DNA from 3 places in the Erwinia rhapontici genome. Region 3 is predicted to be linked to each of the others. Evidence: predicted binding sites of a transcription regulator. Region 3 holds the regulator's gene; each other region holds the start of a gene.
What was found. The regulator PhoB, encoded in region 3, activates phosphate uptake and scavenging genes when phosphate is short. The targets are predictions, from matches to a motif close to CTGTCATAAAACTGNCNNAT.
Positions count from the first base shown of each region.

Region 1: the regulator PhoB is predicted to act here: its motif matches at 3,835-3,854, upstream of ugpB (sn-glycerol-3-phosphate ABC transporter substrate-binding protein UgpB).
Region 2: the regulator PhoB is predicted to act here: its motif matches at 5,097-5,116, upstream of phoA (alkaline phosphatase).

Region 1 is NZ_CP085627.1:359,895-366,936, forward strand. Features, by position in the region: gene livH (high-affinity branched-chain amino acid ABC transporter permease LivH) at 43-969, shown strand; gene LJN55_RS01535 (high-affinity branched-chain amino acid ABC transporter permease LivM) at 966-2,240, shown strand; gene livG (high-affinity branched-chain amino acid ABC transporter ATP-binding protein LivG) at 2,237-3,004, shown strand; gene livF (high-affinity branched-chain amino acid ABC transporter ATP-binding protein LivF) at 3,006-3,719, shown strand; gene ugpB (sn-glycerol-3-phosphate ABC transporter substrate-binding protein UgpB) at 3,952-5,268, shown strand; gene ugpA (sn-glycerol-3-phosphate ABC transporter permease UgpA) at 5,366-6,253, shown strand; gene ugpE (sn-glycerol-3-phosphate ABC transporter permease UgpE) at 6,250-7,042, shown strand, end outside.
Region 2 is NZ_CP085627.1:2,926,243-2,933,284, reverse strand. Features, by position in the region: gene efeO (iron uptake system protein EfeO) at 1-913, shown strand, start outside; gene efeB (iron uptake transporter deferrochelatase/peroxidase subunit) at 920-2,203, shown strand; gene phoH (phosphate starvation-inducible protein PhoH) at 2,752-3,540, shown strand; gene LJN55_RS13685 (NADPH-dependent oxidoreductase) at 3,614-4,354, opposite strand; tRNA gene LJN55_RS13680 (tRNA-Ser) at 4,843-4,930, opposite strand; gene phoA (alkaline phosphatase) at 5,178-6,581, shown strand; gene LJN55_RS13670 (phospholipase D-like domain-containing protein) at 6,630-7,042, opposite strand, start outside.
Region 3 is NZ_CP085627.1:1,047,059-1,054,100, reverse strand. Features, by position in the region: gene LJN55_RS04925 (PstS family phosphate ABC transporter substrate-binding protein) at 347-1,270, opposite strand; gene phoR (phosphate regulon sensor histidine kinase PhoR) at 1,290-2,603, opposite strand; gene phoB (phosphate response regulator transcription factor PhoB) at 2,627-3,316, opposite strand; gene sbcD (exonuclease subunit SbcD) at 3,529-4,752, shown strand; gene LJN55_RS04905 (AAA family ATPase) at 4,749-7,042, shown strand, end outside.

The sequences.
Region 1 (7,042 bases), 690 kb from region 3:
ACCTGCACCCGCTGTGCAGGTGGATTCGTAAGGTATTAAGGTATGTCCGAGCAGTTTCTCTATTTCTTGCAGCAAATGTTCAACGGTGTGACGTTGGGCAGCACCTATGCGCTGATCGCCATTGGTTACACCATGGTGTACGGCATCATCGGCATGATTAACTTTGCCCACGGCGAAGTGTATATGATCGGTAGCTACGTCTCGTTCATCGTCATCGCCGCATTGATGATGATGGGGATTGATGCCAGCTGGTTGCTGATTGGCAGCGGCTTCGTTGTCGCCGTGGTGATCGCCTCCTGTTATGGCTGGAGTATTGAGCGCGTGGCGTATAAGCCTGTGCGATCGTCCAAGCGCCTGATTGCCCTGATCTCCGCCATCGGGATGTCAATCTTCTTACAAAACTACGTCAGCCTGACCCAGGGCTCGCGCGATCTCGCGCTGCCAAGTCTGGTGACCGGGCAGTGGACGATTGGCGAAAGCAATGGCTTTGCCGCGACCATTTCCACTATGCAGATCGTGATCTGGAGCGTGACGTTCCTCGCCATGCTGGCGCTGACGATATTTATCCGCTACTCACGTATGGGCCGTGCCTGTCGTGCCTGTGCTGAAGATCTGAAAATGGCCAGCCTGCTGGGCATTAACACCGACCGGGTGATCTCACTGACCTTCGTGATTGGTGCGGCAATGGCAGCGGTGGCTGGCGTGCTGTTGGGCCAGTTCTACGGCGTAATCAGCCCTTATATCGGCTTTATGGCCGGGATGAAAGCCTTCACAGCTGCCGTGCTGGGTGGCATCGGGAGCATTCCCGGTGCAATGATCGGTGGCCTGATTCTGGGGATTGCAGAAGCCCTGACCTCCGCCTACCTCAGCACGGAATATAAAGATGTGGTGTCGTTCGCGCTGCTGATTGTGGTGCTGCTGGTGATGCCTACCGGTATTCTGGGTCGTCCGGAGGTTGAGAAAGTATGAAAAAGCTCAACCTGCTTAACGCCCTTGTCTCATCGCTGATGCTGTTGGTGTTGGCGGCATTCTTTATGGGCATGCGGCTGGATCTTGATGGCACCAAACTGGTGGTTAATAACGCGGGCAACGTGCGCTGGAACTGGATTGCGCTGGGTTGTGGTGTGGTGTTTCTGTTCCAGCTGCTGCGCCCGCTGGTGCAGAGCAGCCTGAAAAAAGTCTCCGGCCCGTCGCTGGTCCTGCCGGGGATTGATGGTTCAACCCCGAAGCAAAAACTGTTCCTGCTGGCTTTAATTGTTGCCGCCGCCGTGTGGCCGTTCCTGGTGTCACGCGGCACGGTGGATATCGCCACACTGACGCTGATTTACGTCATGTTGGGCCTTGGCCTGAACGTGGTGGTGGGGCTGTCGGGGTTGCTGGTGCTGGGTTATGGCGGTTTTTATGCCATCGGTGCCTACACCTTTGCGCTGCTCAACCACTACTATGGCCTGGGGTTCTGGGAAAGCCTGCCGCTGGCAGGTCTGGTCGCTGCGGCGTTTGGTCTGCTGCTGGGCTTCCCGGTACTGCGTCTGCGCGGTGACTATCTGGCGATTGTTACCCTCGGTTTCGGTGAAATCGTGCGTATTCTGCTGCTGAACAATACAGAGATTACCGGTGGCCCGAACGGCATCAGCCAGATCCCGAAACCTTCTCTTTTTGGGCTGGAGTTTAACCGCAGCGCACGTGACGGCGGTTGGGATACGTTCCATAACTTCTTCGGCCTGAAGTATGACCCGAGCGACCGTATTATCTTCCTGTATATGGTGGCGCTGCTGCTGGTGGTGATCACGCTGTTTGTGATCAACCGTCTGCTGCGTATGCCACTGGGGCGCGCGTGGGAAGCCCTGCGTGAAGATGAGATTGCCTGCCGCTCGCTGGGCCTCAGCCCAACGCGCATCAAGCTGACCGCCTTCACCATCAGTGCGGCCTTTGCCGGTTTCGCTGGCTGCCTGTTTGCCGCCCGTCAGGGCTTTGTCAGCCCGGAATCCTTCACCTTTGCCGAGTCGGCGTTTGTGCTGGCGATCGTGGTACTGGGCGGCATGGGATCGCAGTTTGCCGTGATTCTTGCCGCGATCCTGCTGGTGGTGTCACGTGAACTGATGCGCGATCTTAACGAGTACAGCATGCTGGTGCTCGGTGGCTTAATGGTATTGATGATGATCTGGCGTCCACAGGGACTGTTGCCGATGAAGCGCCCGCATCTGAAGTTGAAAACGGCAGAAAAAGGAGACCAGGCATGACTCAGCCTCTGTTAGCCGTTAATGGCCTGATGATGCGTTTTGGTGGTTTGCTGGCCGTCAATAATGTGGAACTGGAGCTGCGCCCGCAGGAAATCGTCTCGCTTATCGGCCCGAATGGCGCTGGTAAAACCACGGTGTTTAACTGCCTGACGGGGTTCTATCGCCCGACGGGTGGCTCCATCACGCTGGGGGACAAGCAGCTTGCGGGTCTGCCCGGGCAGAAAATCGCACGCATGGGGATTGTCCGTACCTTCCAGCATGTGCGCCTGTTCCGCGAGATGACGGTGATTGAAAACCTGCTGGTTGCCCAGCATCAGCACCTGAAAAGCGGCGTGTTCTCGGGTCTGTTGAAAACGCCAGCCTTCCGCAAAGCGGAAAGCGAAGCGCTTGATCGCGCAGCCACCTGGCTGGACCGTGTCGGGTTGCTGGCGCTGGCTAACCGCCAGGCGGGTAACCTCGCTTACGGGCAGCAACGCCGTCTTGAGATCGCCCGCTGCATGGTGACGCGTCCGGAAATCCTGATGCTGGATGAACCGGCAGCCGGCCTGAACCCGAAAGAAACTCACGAACTGGATGAGCTGATTGCGGAACTGCGCAACCAGCACAACGTTTCGGTACTGTTGATTGAACATGATATGAAACTGGTAATGGGTATTTCTGATCGTATTTACGTGGTCAACCAGGGAACGCCGCTGGCTAACGGTACGCCGGATGAGATCCGTAATAACCCGGACGTGATCCGTGCTTATCTGGGAGAAGCATAATATGAGTCAGGCTATGCTTTCCCTGAATAATATCAGTGCGCATTACGGCAAAATCCAGGCGTTGCACAATGTCAGTCTGCATATTAATCAGGGCGAAATTGTCACCCTGATTGGTGCGAACGGTGCGGGTAAAACCACCATTCTCGGGACGCTGTGCGGGGAACCGCGTGCCACCGAGGGGTCAATTACCTTCGACGGTAAAGACATTACCGACTGGCAGACGGCGCGTATTATGCGTGAGGCGATTGCCATTGTGCCGGAAGGGCGTCGCGTCTTCTCGCGTATGACGGTGGATGAGAATCTGGCAATGGGCGGTTTCTTTGCCGAGCGTCAGCAGTATCAGCAGCGCATCAAACGTGTGTATGAGCTGTTCCCCCGTCTTTATGAGCGCCGTGTACAGCGTGCCGGCACCATGTCTGGCGGTGAACAGCAGATGCTGGCCATTGGCCGTGCGCTGATGAGCCAGCCGCGTCTGTTGCTGCTGGACGAGCCATCGCTGGGCCTGGCCCCGATCATTATCCAGCAGATTTTCGACACCATCGAACAGCTGCGTCAGGAAGGCATGACGATTTTCCTCGTTGAACAGAATGCCAACCAGGCGCTGAAGCTGGCCGACCGGGGCTACGTGCTCGAAAACGGTCATGTGGTGCTGGAAGATACCGGGGCTGCGTTGTTGGCCAATGAAGCGGTACGTAGTGCGTATTTAGGCGGTTAATGTCCGGGGCGGGCATGCCAGTAAAACAGGGCGGGCATGCCCGACCCCTACGTTATCCGTTGGGGCGAGGCATGCCTCGCCCGATATCAATAATGCATCCCCGACCGTCACCTCGCTGTCACCTCACTGTCATAACTTCGTTATTTTTCTGTCATTTTCGCATGTCATGTTACCTCCCGACTCAAAGAATGCGCGATAACGCGCCTTACAACACCGGGTACAGGAAACCGACATGTCATCAATCGCCTTTCGTCATACCGCACTTAGCGTGGTACTGGGACTGACTCTTAGCGCCAATGCGCTGGCCGCCACTGAGATCCCATTCTGGCACTCAATGGAAGGTGCGCTGGGTGAAGAAGTTAACTCGCTGGCCACCCGCTTTAACGCAGAAAACCCTGACTATAAAATCGTGCCAACCTACAAAGGTAACTACGAGCAGAGCATGTCAGCGGGTATTGCTGCCATTCGTTCTGGCAAAGCCCCAGCGATTTTGCAGGTGTACGAAGTCGGTACGGCCACGATGATGGCATCGAAAGCGATTGTTCCGGTCAATGAAGTGTTTAAAAACGCGGGCATTGCGATGGATCCGAAGCAGTTTGTGCCCGCCGTGGCGGGCTATTACAGCGATTCCAAAGGCCAGCTGATCTCCCAGCCTTTTAACAGCTCTACCCCGGTGCTGTACTACAACAAAGACGCCTTTAAAAAAGCCGGCCTTGACCCAGAGCAGCCGCCAAAAACCTGGCAGGATCTGGCGAAATATACGGAAGCACTGCGTAAAGCGGGCATGACCTGTGGTTACGCCAGCGGCTGGCAGGGCTGGATCCAGATTGAGAACTTCAGCGCCTGGCATGGTCTGCCCGTTGCCACCAAAAACAACGGTTTTGACGGCACTGACGCGGTACTGGAATTCAACAAACCGACGCAGGTTCGCCACATTGCCCTGTTGGAAGAGATGAATAAGAAGGGTGATTTCACCTACTTCGGCCGTAAAGATGAATCCACCGCCAAGTTCTATAACGGCGACTGTGCCATCACCACCGCCTCTTCCGGCTCGCTGGCGGATATCCGTAGCCACGCCAAGTTCAACTACGGCGTAGGCATGATGCCGTACGATGCAACCGTGCCGAACGCGCCACAGAACGCCATCATCGGTGGGGCCAGCCTGTGGGTCATGAAAAACAAAGATGCAGAAACCTACAAAGGCGTCGCCAAGTTCATGCAGTTCCTGGCGAAACCAGAAATTGCTGCTGAATGGCACCAGAAAACCGGTTACCTGCCGATCACCACGGCCGCGTATGAGCTGACCAAACAGCAGGGTTTCTATGACAAGAATCCGGGTGCAGACATTGCGACGCGTCAGATGCTGAACAAAGATCCACTGCCGTTCACCAAAGGGATGCGTCTGGGCAATATGCCGCAGATCCGTACCGTGGTGGATGAGGAGCTGGAAAGCGTCTGGACGGGCAAGAAAACCCCGCAGGCGGCACTGGATAGCGCCGTTGAACGTGGTAATCAACTGCTGCGTCGTTTCGAACAACAGACCAAATAACGTAGACGCATGTAGGGGTGGATCCCCGATCCTCCCATCAGGGCCGACCAGAACAGCGGTCGGCCCCTGTGACGTTTTTCGCACGAGATAAACCTTTATGTCCCAACCTCGTCCCGTATTTCGCGCCAAAGCACTGCCCTACCTGCTGGTGCTGCCACAGCTGTTAATCACGATCATTTTCTTCCTCTGGCCCGCGGGCGAAGCCCTGTGGTACTCGGTCCAAAACGTCGATCCTTTCGGCATCTCCAGCACGTTTGTCGGACTGGAAAACTTTATTCGCCTGTTTAGCGACAGCTACTACCTTGATTCCTTCTGGACCACGCTGGTGTTCAGCGGTCTGGTCACCGTAATTGGTCTGGTGGTGTCACTGTTATTTGCTGCGCTGGTCGACTACGTGCTGCGCCTTAAACGCTTTTATCAGACGCTGATGCTGCTGCCTTATGCGGTGGCCCCTGCGGTGGCGGCGGTGCTGTGGATGTTTCTGTTCAGCCCGGGCCTCGGTCTGATTACCCATTTCTTAGGGCTGCTGGGTTACAGCTGGAACCATGCGCAAAATAGCGGCCAGGCGATGTTCCTGGTCGTTTTGGCCTCGATCTGGCAGCAAATGAGCTACAACTTCCTGTTCTTCTTTGCCGCGTTGCAGTCTATTCCTAAATCCCTGGTAGAGGCGGCCGCGATTGACGGCGCAGGCCCGGTGCGGCGTTTCTTCAGCCTGTCGTTGCCGCTGATCGCCCCGGTGGGTTTCTTCCTGGTGGTCGTCAATCTGGTGTACGCCTTCTTTGATACCTTCCCGGTGATTGATGCCGCCACGGGCGGTGGCCCGGTACAGGCGACGACGACGCTGATTTATAAAATTTACCGTGAAGGCTTTGCCGGTCTGGATCTCTCCTCGTCCTCTGCGCAGTCCGTGGTGCTGATGGTGCTGGTGATTATTCTGACGGTGATTCAGTTCCGCTATGTCGAGAAGAAGGTGCGCTACCAATGATCGAAAACCGACGCGGGCTGGATATTTTCAGCCATACCCTGCTGGGCCTCGGTATCCTCACCGTGCTGTTCCCGCTGTATGTGGCGTTTATTGCCGCCACTCTCAGTACGGAACAGGTGTTTCAGGTGCCGATGCCGCTCATCCCCGGTACGCACCTGTGGGATAACATTTCCAGTATCTGGACCCACGGCGTGGGGCAAAACAGCGCGCCCTTCAGCACCATGCTGTTTAACAGCCTGATCATGGCGTTGGCGATCACCACCGGAAAAATTACCGTCTCTATGCTGTCGGCTTTTGCGCTGGTGTGGTTCCGCTTCCCGCTGCGTAACCTGTTTTTCTGGATGATTTTTATCACCCTGATGCTGCCGGTTGAGGTGCGTATTTTCCCGACGGTGGATGTGATCGCCGACCTCAATATGCTCGATAGCTACAGCGGGTTAACTCTGCCGCTGATGGCGTCGGCCACCGCCACGTTCCTGTTCCGTCAGTTCTTTATGACGCTGCCTGATGAACTGATGGAGGCTGCACGTATTGATGGTGCCAGCCCGATGCGCTTCTTCTGGGACATCGTACTGCCGCTGTCGAAAACCAATCTGGCAGCGCTGTTTGTCATCACCTTTATCTACGGCTGGAACCAGTACATGTGGCCGTTGCTGATTGTCAGCGACAGCAAACTGGGGACGGCAGTCGCGGGTATCCGCAGCATGATTGCCACCGGTGATGCGGCAACCCAATGGAACCTGGTGATGGCGGCGATGATCCTCACGCTGATCCCACCGGTAGTGATTG
Region 2 (7,042 bases), 1.9 Mb from region 3:
CGTAATGGTGGTGGAAGAGCGTGAAAATATCGCGCCATCCTTCACCCAGAAGCTGACCGCGAATCTGGAAGCGGGTGAGTACGATATTACCTGCGGCCTGCTGAGCAACCCGAAAGGCAAGCTGATCGTGAAAGCGAATGGCAGTAAAGTGAACGACGGCAAGCCGGATGTACTGCAACTGGTTGGGCCGATTGCTGATTATAAGCTGTATGTCACTCAGGAAGTGGCCCAGTTGGTCACCGGCACCAAAGCCTTCACAGATGCCGTGAAAGCGGGCGATCTGGCGAAAGCGAAAGCCCTGTTTGCGCCAACCCGTCAGCACTACGAGCGTATTGAGCCGATTGCTGAGCTGTTCTCCGATCTCGATGGTCAGATTGATGCCCGTGAAGATGATTTCGAGAAGAAAGCAGAGGATCCTAACTTCACCGGCTTCCACCGTCTGGAAAAAGTGTTATTTGCCGATAACACCACCAAAGGTATGGATAAATTCGCCGACCAGCTGTACAAAGATGTGCTGGATCTGCAGACCCGTATCAGTGAACTGGCTTTCCCTCCGGGCAAAGTGGTTGGCGGTGCTGCTGGTCTGATTGAGGAAGTCGCTTCCAGCAAAATTTCGGGTGAAGAAGACCGCTACAGCCGCACTGACCTGTGGGATTTCCAGGCCAACGTTGATGGCGCACAGAAGATCGTGAACCTGCTGCGTCCGCTGGTGCAAAAATCTAACCCTGAACTGCTGGCGAAAGTGGACGGTAACTTCAAAAAAGTCGATGCCATTCTGGCGAAGTACCGTACCAAAGACGGCTATGAATCTTACGAGAAATTGACTGATGCCGATCGCACGGCACTGAAAGGTCCTATTACGGCGCTGGCCGAAGACCTTTCCCTGCTGCGTGGTACGCTCGGTCTGGATTAATCAGAAATGGCAAAACCTGTTGACGGTGTGGCGTTAGCGTCACGTCGTCGTTTACTGAAAGGAATGGGCATCCTCAGTGGTGCCCTGGTAGTGGCGGGCGGTTGCCCGGTTCATGCGGCCACTGACGAGAAAACCTCATCACCCGGAACGCTGTCACCTGGCGCCCGCCAGGAACGTCAACCGTTCTATGGTGCGCATCAGGCGGGGATCACCACGCCGCAGCAGGCGGCCATGATGCTGGTGGCGTTTGATGTGCTGGCCACGGACAAAGCCGATCTGGTGCGTCTGTTCAGGCTGTTAACCGACCGCATTGCGTTTCTGACCACCGGAGGTAAAGCACCGCTGGTGACCAACCCGCAGCTGCCACCGATGGACTCTGGCATTCTGGGGGAGGACATCTACCCGGATAACCTCACCATTACCGTTTCTGTTGGTACCTCTTTGTTCGACGAGCGCTTTGGCCTGCAAGCGTTGAAGCCGCTGAAATTACAGCGGATGACGCGCTTCCCTAACGATTCGCTTGATGCCAGCCTGTGCCACGGCGATGTGCTGTTGCAGATTTGCGCCAATACCAATGATACGGTCATCCATGCGCTGCGCGATATCATCAAGCATTCGCCGGATCTGCTGAGCGTACGCTGGCGACGTGAAGGGTTTATCTCCGACCACGCAGCGCGCAGCAAAGGCAAAGAGACGCCGATTAATCTGCTGGGCTTCAAAGACGGTACGGCGAATCCGGACAGCACCGATAACAGCCTGATGGATAATATTCTGTGGGTCAGCAAAGCGCAGGGCGAACCGGCGTGGACGCTGGGCGGCAGCTATCAGGCGGCACGTATTATTCAGTTCCATGTGGAGTTCTGGGACCGTACGCCGTTACGTGAACAGCAAACCATCTTTGGTCGCGAGAAGCACAGCGGTGCGCCACTGGGGATGCACAAAGAGCACGATGTGCCGGACTACGTCAGCGATCCTAACGGAGATGTTATCCCAATGGATGCCCATATCCGTCTGGCGAACCCGCGTACGCCGGAAACGCAAAGCAGCCTGATGCTGCGCCGTGGTTACAGCTATTCTCTGGGTGTCTCTAACGCCGGACAGTTGGAAATGGGGCTGTTATTTGTTTGTTATCAGCACGATTTAGAAAAAGGTTTTCTGGCCGTGCAAAAACGACTTAATGGCGAAGCGCTGGAAGAATATATAAAACCGATCGGCGGGGGGTATTTCTTCGTTCTCCCCGGCGTTGCTGATGCCCAACACTATCTGGCACAGGGATTGCTGGAGGCTTAATCTTAATTAGCGGATTAATCTTAATCCGCTAATTCTAAGCTCGTTATGCTGGGATGATTCTTAGCATCAATAAAATCAAACTGATTAAAAATCACACAACCCATCTTCGCCACCTCGCCATTGTTAATAAAAATATAATTATAACTTCATGATTTTAAATGCATTCATCTGAATGTCATAATAACGTTAAAAAAAGTGTTGCATTTCTTCGCTAATATGAAGAATATGAAATTGCTGTTGATTTTCGCATATAGTTTTCCACTCTGGAGATAGCGAATGCAGAAGTCCTTTACCGGGCCAGTCGTCAAAAAGTCTCATATCGCGAATATTTGCGAGGAAAACATTTCCACTTCAGCTTTCTCTTCTTTCACAACTCAACGGCTACTCAATTCCTTTAACCCTTACCGGTGCATGGCGGGCATGATTTCTGCTGTGCATTTGTTTCAACGGCCAGACAAGGCTTAAAAGGAAGCCACGACCTCTAAAGCGTTCACGTAATCGCATCGATATACCGATGCGGGAAATGAAACCAACTGTAAGGTGCCACTATGGGAAGACAGAAAGCAGTGATCAAAGCGCGTCGTGAAGCAAAACGTGTGCTTCGTAGCGATTCACGCAGTCATCGTCAGCGTGAAGAAGAATCGGTCACCTCGCTGGTGCAGATGGGTGGGCTGGATTCCATTGGTATGGCTCGCGATACCCGCGACCATTCACCGATTGAAGCCAGAAATGAAGCTCAGGCGCACTATCTCCACGCCATAGAAAACAAAAAGCTGATCTTTGCCACCGGTGAAGCCGGATGCGGTAAAACCTGGATCAGCGCTGCGAAAGCAGCCGAGGCCCTGATACATAAGGATGTCGACAGGATCATAGTGACTCGTCCGGTCCTTCAGGCAGATGAGGATTTGGGATTCCTGCCCGGAGATATCTCCGAGAAATTTGCCCCGTACTTCCGGCCAGTATATGACGTTCTGGTTAAACGTCTGGGATCGTCCTTTATGCAGTACTGCCTGCGCCCCGAAATAGGCAAAGTGGAAATTGCGCCTTTTGCCTATATGCGCGGTCGTACCTTCGAGAACGCGGTGGTTATTTTGGATGAGGCGCAGAATGTCACCGCAGCCCAAATGAAAATGTTCTTAACTCGCCTTGGAGAAAACGTCACGGTCATCGTTAACGGTGATATCACCCAGTGTGACTTGCCGGCTCATGTGAAGTCTGGCCTCAGCGACGCGATGGCGCGCTTCGAGGAAGACGAGATGATTGGCGTGGTACGTTTTGATAAAGAGGACTGTGTGCGTTCAGAGCTTTGCCAACGAGCACTGCTTGCTTACAGTTAATCAGAGATGAAAGCGGGGCGGTCTGCGATCGCCCTGTACGAATCAAAGCCCGGCAGTGCCGGGCTTTTTTTGTTTATTTATTGATGCCGAAACCCTGTTTCAGGATAGCCGGCTGAACGTTCGGGAAATAGATATTCTGATAATAGCTGGCGGTGTTGTTGCCCCAGTTATCACCATCGGTACGCCCGGTACTGTTCCAGTGTGCCACCAGAACTTCGTTGTAAGCTTTAATCACGTCTGGCAATGAGGTGCTGTCATAACGTTCTTCGTGACGGAAGCCTGCCAGCGACATGCGGGGCTTCTGCACGGCGGGTTCATCGACATAGCCCAGTACCACGCCCGCCACCGGGAAGGTCAGTTCAGGCAGATTCAGCAGCTCAATCATGGCTTCTGGTTCACGGCGGATCCCGCCAATCGGCACGACGCCCAGCCCGTGTGAACGGGCCGCCGTCATCACCGCACCCAGCGCGATACCAATATCAGTCGATCCAGAGATCAGGCTTTCCAGGCTTTCATGCGCAATCTGCGTTTTACCTTCTGCGGCAATACCCTGCTGGCTTTTGTACATATCCAGCACGAAGGTGATAAATACCGGTGCTTTTGCGATCCACGGTTGGCCACCGGCGATTTCGGCAATGCGGGCGCGGGTAGCGGCATCGCGTACAACAACCAGTGATACCTGCTGCGAGTTGACGGAGGTCGGTGCAAGCCACGCTGCTTCAACAATGTCATCAATAATGCTGTCGGCGACAGGTTTATCAAGGTAGCTACGATCGCTGCGATGGCTTTTCAGCAGTTGGGTAATATCATTCATGGGATACCTGGCTGTTATAAGAGGTGAGAATAAAGGGGGTCAAGATAATAAATGTGGAGGATATTCGAGTAGTCCGTTTGTGCGGCAGATCACATTTATTGTTTTGACGGGGTCATCCCTGATACCTCGTCCCGGGTCGGGCATGCCCGACCCCTACGTACAGGCATTATTCTTGAATAGGGCGAGACTCGTACCTTCCCTGATGTAGGGGCGAGGCATGCCTCGTCCAGGTCGGGCATGCCCGACCCCTACGTACAGGCAAAAAAAATGCCTGAACTTTCGTTCAGGCATTCTCTTAGAATATGGTGGTGAGAGAGGGGGATCACTCGCGCCATCCCTGGCGCTCGCCCTACGGGCAGCCTGCGGCTGTGCAAAACGGCTATCCTGCCGTTTTGTCGAACCCTGGCGAGGGTTCATCACTCCCTCTCTCCACGAAATGACAGGCAAAAAAAATGCCTGAACTTTCGCTCAGGCATTTTCTTAGAATATGGTGGTGAGAGAGGGGTTCGAACCCTCGATACGTTGCCGTATACACACTTTCCAGGCGTGCTCCTTCAGCCACTCGGACACCTCACCATATTTTACTGCCGTCACCCACAGGGGGTAACGGGGCGGTACTATAGGCAGTCGCCGTTAATGGGTCAAGTAGTATTTTTCCCTATGGTTCTATTCGCTTAACTCATGAGCAGTCGCAAAATTCCATCATCAGCATACCCGGCGATGAAATCTCCCTGTCACGTGGCTGACACGAAAATGAAATAGTTGTATCGCAGACTGTGGCGCAGAAACATTAAGTTAAATTTATTCATGGAGATCGCCAACAATGAAACACAAAGCCTTTGCTCTTTCCCTGCTGACCTCGCTGATTTGCTCCTCTGCCGTGGCGGATATTGCCACCTGGAATCGTGCCGCACAGGGGGATATCACCCAGCCCGGTGGTGCACGCCGCCTGACCGGTGATCAGACCGAGGCAATTAAAGCCTCGTTAAGTAATACCACGGCGAAAAATGTCATTTTGCTGATCGGCGATGGCATGGGTGACTCTGAAATCACGGCAGCGCGTAACTATGCAGAAGGTGCGGGCGGTTTCTTTAAAGGTATTGATGCACTGCCGCTGACCGGTCAGTACACCCATTACTCGCTGGATAAAAAAAGCCATAAACCCGACTACGTCACCGATTCTGCGGCTTCTGCCACCGCCTGGGCCACCGGGGTAAAATCCTATAATGGCGCCATCGGCGTGGATGTGAACGGTAAAGATTATCCTTCACTGCTGGAACTGGCTAAAGCCGCCGGTAAAGCCACGGGTAACGTATCTACCGCCGAACTGGAAGATGCCACCCCGGCCGCGCAGATTGCCCATGTTACCTCACGTAAATGCTATGGCCCGGTGAAAACCAGCGAACTCTGTGCCACCAACGCGCTGGAAAAGGGCGGTAAAGGTTCCATCGCTGAGCAATTGCTGAATGCCCGCGCGGACGTCACTTTCGGCGGCGGTGGGAAAACCTTCAGTGAGACGGCGAAAGCGGGCGAATGGCAGGGCAAAACTCTGCAAGAGCAGGCGAAGCTGCGCGGCTATCAGCTGGTGAGCGATCTCGCGGGGATGAACGGCCTGAGCGAAGCGGGCGACGATAAGCCGGTACTGGGGCTGTTTGCTGACGGCAATATGCCGGTGCGCTGGAAAGGGCCGAAAGCCACTTATCACGGCAATCTCGACGGGAAACCGATCACCTGCGAAGTGAATGCGGAACGTCCGGCATCAACGCCAACCCTGGCCCAGATGACCGATAAAGCCATCTCACTGCTAAGCAGCAAGCCGCAGGGCTTCTTCCTTCAGGTGGAAGGGGCATCTATTGATAAGCAGGATCATGCCGCTAATCCGTGCGGCCAGATTGGTGAAACGGTCGATCTGGATGAAGCGGTACAAAAGGCGCTGGAATTTGCGCGTAAGGACGGCAACACACTGGTGATTGTCACCGCTGACCATGCGCACTCCAGCCAGATCATTGCCAATGACAGCAAGGCACCGGGCCTGACGCAGACGCTGATCACTAAAGATGGCAGCCCGATGACCATCAGCTACGGCAATTCGGAAGAAGATTCTCAGGGCCACACCGGCACGCAACTGCGCATTGCGGCATATGGTCCTCATGCGGCGAATGTGGTCGGTCTGACCGATCAAACCGATCTGTTCTATACCATCAAGGCTGCTCTGGCGATCAAGTAACGATAAGGTGGGGCGACGAACTGTGCGTCGTCCCCATCCTGATGCTGGTTAACGTGACTGCTGGCAGATGTGGAGTACCTCTGAAAAAGGGATGCACACAGAGCGACTCTTCTCTGAACCTGTAGCGTGTTGCAGGATTTTCTTTATAAAAGGCCGGATTTGCTTCACGAACAATCTGGCCTCTTTATCATCAAACAGATAACCCATGACCTTGTCTTCCTGAACGCACAACGCCAGATGGCCCGCACTGCCATCGGAATAGGTGAAATTGATATCCTGCAGGGTACGCGTAAAAATGCCCGCGCACTCCATCTTCCTCCCTTCCTCGTAATACAGGTCTATCAGCAAGGCGTTCGTTGGCAAATCTGGCCAGCCTTCATACAGGGGCGGTAACACAGTGATATCCGTTTGTGGCTGACAGGTCCGTTTTTTCTGCTCTTCCTGGAAGGCCTTTTCACCGT
Region 3 (7,042 bases):
TCTCATGAGAAACCTTCAGCGGCAACCGAAGAAATTTCACGGCAGATGAATAATTTTCATGATGACTGAGTGAGGGTCAGGCGTGCCTGACCCCTACAAGGTGGGAGCAATATATTGTAGGGGCGAGGCACAGTGACAGGGTCAGGCGTGCCTGACCCCTACGAGATGGGAGCAATATATTGTAGGGGAGAGGCACAGTGACAGGGTCAGGCATGCCTGACCCCTACGAGATGGGAGCAATATATTGTAGGGGAGAGGCACGGTTACAGGGTCAGGCGTGCCTGACCCCTACGAGACGGGGACCCATGTATTGTAGGGGCGAGGCACGCCTCGCCCGAAGGCACGGTTACTCGGCCAGCATCGCACGGGCGCGCTGCATCTGCTGCTCAGACAGGGGCAGATACCCCGCTTGGCTGACCAGCGCCTGGCCCTGTGGAGAAAGCGCTAAACGCAAAAAGGCAGCCGTCAGAGGCTCCAGTGGTTTATCGGGCGCTTTATTGACATAGATATAAAGAGGACGGGCATAAGGATAGCGGCCGCTGCGAATATTCTCGGCGCTTGGCGCGATCCAGTCATTGCCATCACGCGCCACCGGCACGGTTTTGACGCCGCTGATATGAAACCCGGCACTGGCATAACCAATGCCATTCAACGTTCCCGCAACGGCCTGCACCACAGCGGCAGAGCCGGGATATTCTCCGACATCATTACGGAAGTCACCGTTACACAGCGCCTGCTGTTTGAAGAATCCCCAAGTCCCGGAGGCCGAGTTACGGCCAAAGCGCTGTAATCCCCGCGTCGCCCAACCGGGCTGAGTTAACTGTAAATCCCCCCAGGTTTTGGGCACGGATAACCCGCCACAGCGACGCGTCACCGAGAAAATGGCGTCCAGTTGCTGGGCATTCAGGCCGGTTAACGGGTTATCCTGATTGACCACCACCACCAGCGCATCCATCGCCACCGGAACAGCCAGCGGCTGATAACCGTAACTGTCTTCAAATAACTGGCGTTCTACCGCCTGCATCGGGCGGCTCATCGCACCTAGCTGAGCAGCCCCCGCGGCAAGCGCAGTCGGCGCAGTCGACGAACCGGCCGCCTGGATCTGCACATTCACACCGGGATACTGACGATTAAAACTCTCACCCCACAGCGCCATCAGGTTACCCAGCGTATCCGAGCCAACGCTGGTGAGATTCCCCGCCAACATGCCCTGCTTCGCCGGGACCTGCGAACTGACCAGCACCAGCGCCAGCGCGATTAACATTTTCATTGCATGGGTTCCGTGAGACTTAATGCAACGCATTCTCGACCAGTTCGGCACTGACAATCAACCTTGGTGGCAATTGAAAGCTGAAACAGGTTTCAGCGCCGGGCGTGCTGCTGATATCCAGGCGCGTATTGTGGTGGCTGAGCGCATGCTTCACGATAGCCAGCCCTAATCCACTACCGCCCGTCTGTCGGGAACGCGCTTTATCAACCCGATAGAAACGCTCGGTCAGGCGAGGCAGGTGTTCCGGTGCAATCCCGGGTCCATTATCTTTAACCTTAAACTGTGCCCCCTGCGGGCTGCGCAGCCAGCTGATATCAATACGCGTGCCATCCGGCGTATGGTTAACCGCGTTATACACCAGATTGGAGATCGCACTGCGCAGCTGCTCGTCGTTGCCAAACACGCGCAAATGCGGGTCGGTATGGAAATAAATATCATGGCGGCCGTTACTGAGCGTTTCCGCTTCACGCTGCAACACCCGCAGCATTATCGGCACATCCACGGTTTCCTGCAAATCGATTGCCGGGGCAGCTTCAATGCGTGACAAGGTCAGCAACTGTTTCACCAGGCTGTCCATGCGTTTAGTCTGCTCCTGCATGGTGTGCAGCGCCTTATCGCGCAGACTGCCCTCCAGCACGGAATCGTTCATCATCTCCAGATACCCCTGCAATACGGTGAGCGGCGTACGCAGTTCATGGCTGACATTAGCAAAGAAGTTACGTCGGGCCCCTTCCAGCTGATGCATCTGGGTGACATCACGCGCCACCAGCAACCATTGCCCTTCACTGTAAGGCATCACACGAAATTCAAGATGGCGATGGCTGTTCAGCACCAGCGTAAGCGGGCGAGAAAAATCACGCTGACGCAGATAGCGGGTAAACTCGGGGTAACGCAGCAGATTGAGGATATTCTGCCCGTTATCTTCCGGCCAGCGCAGCCCCAGCATCTGCTGTGCGAGGCCGTTGCACCAAAAAATCGTCCCCTCTTCGGTGGTCAGTACCACCGCATCAGGCAGAGATTCTGCACCGCTACGAAAACGTTTGATCAGATGACCGAGTTCACGGCGGCGGCGGCGGTTACGCGCCTGCATTTGATACAGGCCGTAAAACAGCGGTTCCCAGCTGCCACGGCCGCTGGGAGGTGTCATGCTGCGGTCAACCCACAGCCAGTGAGAGAGTCGAAGTAAGTTGTTGAAATGAAAGCCCAGCACACAGAGTACTGAGATTAACAGCAGCCAGGGGAGCCAACCCACCAGCAGCCCGAGCAGTAACGCGGGCAAACCGGCAAGCAGCAGCTCAAACAATAATCTCTTCCAGGAGAGGCGTTCCAACACGGTTCAGACTCCAGCGCGAACAATCAATAGCGTGCAGAGAAACGATAACCTGTTCCGCGAACCGTCTGCACCATACGATCGTGCCCGGTCAGTTCCAGCGCCTTACGTAAGCGACGAATGTGCACATCAACGGTACGATCTTCGACGTAAACGTTAGTTCCCCAGACATGGTTTAGCAACTGCTCACGGCTGTAAACACGCTCAGGATGCGTCATAAAGAAGTGCAGCAATTTATATTCGGTCGGCCCCATTTCCAGCGGTTGCGTGTCAGACATCACGCGATGCGATGACGGATCAAGACTCAGCCCCTGCATTTCAATCACCTCTTCCACCGCCATCGGTGAAATACGGCGCATCACCGCTTTAATACGGGCCACCAGCTCTTTGGGTGAGAAGGGTTTCGTAATGTAATCGTCGGCACCCACTTCCAGGCCACGGACGCGATCTTCTTCTTCGCCACGCGCGGTCAGCATCATAACCGGAATATCCCGGGTCATGGCTTCACGCTTCAGATGCTTAATAAACTGAATGCCGGAACCACCCGGGAGCATCCAGTCCAGCAGGATTAAATCCGGCCACGGCTCAATGAGCATACTTACTGCGCTGTCATAGTCCTCGGCTTCGATCGGTTGATAGTCATTTTGTTCCAGAACGAAACACAACATCTCACGGATTGGGGCTTCATCTTCAACCACCAGAATGCGCTTGGCCATTATTGCTCCTGCTACAGTGACAGGTTGTCACGGGGATATGCGGCGCCATTATGCGTCAGTTTTATGACACTTTTATGAAAAAAGCACCCCCTAAAAGCATTGATGGAATTAAATAAAATCCCCTCCTCATCAATATGTTTATCTGCTCTGAATAATTCGGGATGCAGGACAGGTATAATACTCCCCACGCTTTCTGCCATGAAAGGACCCCCATGCGCATCATTCATACTGCCGACTGGCATCTTGGCCAGTTTTTCTACACCAAAAGCCGGGCAGCCGAGCACCAGGCATTTCTTGACTGGCTGCTGGTTAACGCAGAAGCACAGCAGGCGGATGCGATTATTGTGGCAGGCGACATCTTTGATACTGGCTCTCCGCCGAGCTACGCACGTGAGCTGTATAACCGCTTCGTGGTCAATCTGCAGCAGACCGGCTGTCAACTGGTGGTACTGGGCGGCAATCACGATTCAGTCGCCATGCTGAATGAATCCCGCGAGCTGCTGGCCTGCCTGAACACTCGGGTGATCGCCGCCGCCTGCGACGATGTTCGTCAACAGGTTCTGGTTCTTAATCGCCGCGATGGCCAGCCAGGAGCACTGCTGTGCGCCATTCCATTTTTGCGCCCGCGCGATATTCTGCGCAGCCAGAGCGGGCAGTCAGGGCGCGAAAAGCAGCAAAGCCTGCTGGAAGCCATAACTGAACACTATCAGCAGTGCTGGCAGGAAGCGCTGAAACAGCGTGATGCACTGGGCCTGCCGCTACCCATTATTGCCACCGGCCATCTGACAACGATGGGCGTCACCAAAAGCGATGCGGTGCGTGATATCTATATCGGCACGCTGGATGCATTCCCCGCCGATTGTTTTCCCCCTGCGGACTATATCGCCCTGGGGCATATCCATCGCGCTCAGCGCATTGCCGATAGCGATCATATTCGCTACAGCGGCTCGCCGATCCCGCTCAGTTTTGATGAGCTGGGTAAAGCCAAAAGCGTGTTTCAGGTCGACTTCAGCGACGGCAAACTCAGCGCGGTCGAAGCCTTACCGATCCCGTTATTCCAGCCAATGCAGATGATCAAAGGCTCTCTGGAACAGATTGAGCAGCAGTTGGCGGCTCTCACGGCCGATCCACAGGGTGGCACCATCTGGCTGGACATTGAAATCGTCACCGATGCTTACCTCAGTGAGTTACAGCGCCGTATCCAGGAGCTGACCGAATCCCTGCCCGTAGAAGTGGTGCTGCTGCGTCGCAGCCGCGAACAGCGCGAACAGGTGATCGCCCGACAGAACAATGAAACGCTGAATGAATTGAGTGTTGAAGAGGTGTTTTCCCGCCGTCTGGCGCTGGAGGCCGAGGAACCTGAACGGCTGGAACGCGCCAGAGTGCTGTTTGCTCAAACGCTGGAAGCCGTTCGCCATGAGGAGCAGCCATCATGAAAATTCTGACGCTGCGCTTTAAAAACCTCAACTCGCTGAAGGGGGAGTGGAAAATCGACTTCACCGCAGAACCTTTTGCCAGCAACGGCCTGTTCGCCATTACCGGCCCGACGGGCGCAGGTAAAACCACCCTGCTGGATGCCATCTGCCTCGCGTTGTATCACGAAACACCGCGCCTGAAAGGCATCACTCAGTCGCAAAATGACCTGATGACCCGTGATACCGCCGAGTGCCTGGCAGAAGTGGAATTTGAGGTGAAAGGTGTTGCCTGGCGCGCTTTCTGGAGCCAGAGCCGCGCTCGCGGCGCCGCCGATGGCAACCTGCAGGCACCGCGGGTTGAGCTGGCACGCTGTAGCGATAATCACATCGTGGCCGACAAGGTCAAAGATAAGCTGGAGAGGGTAGCCAGCCTGACCGGGCTGGACTTCGAACGCTTCACCAAATCGATGATGCTGTCACAAGGGCAGTTTGCCGCGTTCCTCAATGCCGATGCCAATAAACGTGCCGAGCTACTGGAAGAGCTGACCGGCACCGAAATATACGGTCGACTGTCGGCGGCGGTGTTTGATCGCCATAAACAGGCGAAGGTGACGCTGGATACCCTGCGCGCCCAGTCCAGCGGTATGAGTTTGCTCACCGAAGAGCAGTGCGCCCTCCTTAACAGCCAGTTGGCACAAAGTGTGGAGCAGGAGCAGGTGCTTACTTCACAACAGCAGATCCAACTGAAAAAAAGTCAGGAACTGCAACAGATTGAACGCTTGCAACGGGAGCAGCAACAGCTGACCGTCAGCGCGCAGCAGCTGGATCAACAGCGGGAGCAGGCACAGCAGGCGCTGATTCTGGCCACGCAGCAGCAAGAGCAGATCGTGCAGGCGCAGGCGCAACACCAGACGCTGCGTTTGCAACAGGAAACCCTGATCGCCGAACAGGTCCTGCCGCTTGACTTGCAGCTGGCCACATTACGCGAACAGCAACAGCAGCTGGAGCGAGAGCGAAGTGAACACCAACTTGCGCTCACCACACGCCAGCAGGAAAGCGCTAAAAACCAGCAAACTCAGCAGGACAAACAGGCGCAGCAGCAGCAGCTCAATGCCTGGCGTGAAGCACATCCGTCGTTTGCACATTACGGCGAGCATCTGCCGCTGTGGCGTGAACGCTTTAGCCAGCAGCAGGATAGTGAGCAGTCACTGACCGCACAACGCTTGCGACTCCAGGCCCAGCAGCGCCAGGTACAGGAGTGTGAGCAGTCCAGCCAGCAGTTCCAGCAGCAGCAGGCCCCGTTACAGCAGCAGCTGGCCGCCGCACAGACCAGCCTCGATCAAGTGCAGCAACAGCTGGCCTCGCTACAACAGCTGCACCCCGAAGAGACGCTGCGCGCCGCCCTGGAGCAATTTGCCCGCCAGCGCCCGCAGCGGTTATTGCTGGCCACCCTGCTCCCGCAGTGGCAGCAGTTGAACATACGCCTCACGCGCTTACAGCAGGAGCGCCAAACGCTAACGCAACAGATCCAGCAAAAAAGTGAGCAGTTACTTACCCTGCGGGCCAGCTGGAAAGAGAAATATCAACATCAGCAGGACCTGGAAAAGCGCTGTGAGCTGGAGCGGCGTATTGCCGATCTGGAACAGCACCGGGCACAGCTGGAAGCGGGCCAGCCCTGCCCGCTGTGCGGTTCAGAAAACCATCCGGCCGTACAGCAGTATCAGGCGTTACAGCTGTCGGAAAATCAGCAGCGGCTGGACGCATTAAAGCGTGATGTTGAACAGCTTAAAGATCAGGGCAGTACCTGCGCCGCGCAGCTTAAACAGGCGCAACAGCAGGACGAGCGCCAGTTGCAGGAAGAGGCGGAACTGAACCGTCAGATGCAGCAACTGGAGCAGCAATGGCAGTCCGCCACCGCCGCCCTGGCGCTGTCACTCAGCCCGCAGCAGCATCAACAGACCAGCGACTGGCTGGCACAGCAGGATGAGCAGGAAACGGCAAAGCAGCAGCAGTTACAGCAGCTGGAGCAAGCGTTGCGCCACTGCCAGCAGCAAAAAGAGGCGCTGTATCAGCATCAGCAGGCCTGGCAGGCCCTGCAACAGCAGATCCAGCTTCAGCAGCAGCAGTTTACTGCCGCCACGCAGACGCAGAGCGAACAGCAGCAACAGCTCACCCTGGATGAACAGCGCGCACAACAGTTGCGCATCAAGCTGGCAGAAGGGGTTGCACCGCTGGGGCTGACACTGCCGCAGGATGGTGATTACCAGCGCTGGTTGCAGCTGCGCGAAACGGAGTGGCAACAGTGGCGCAG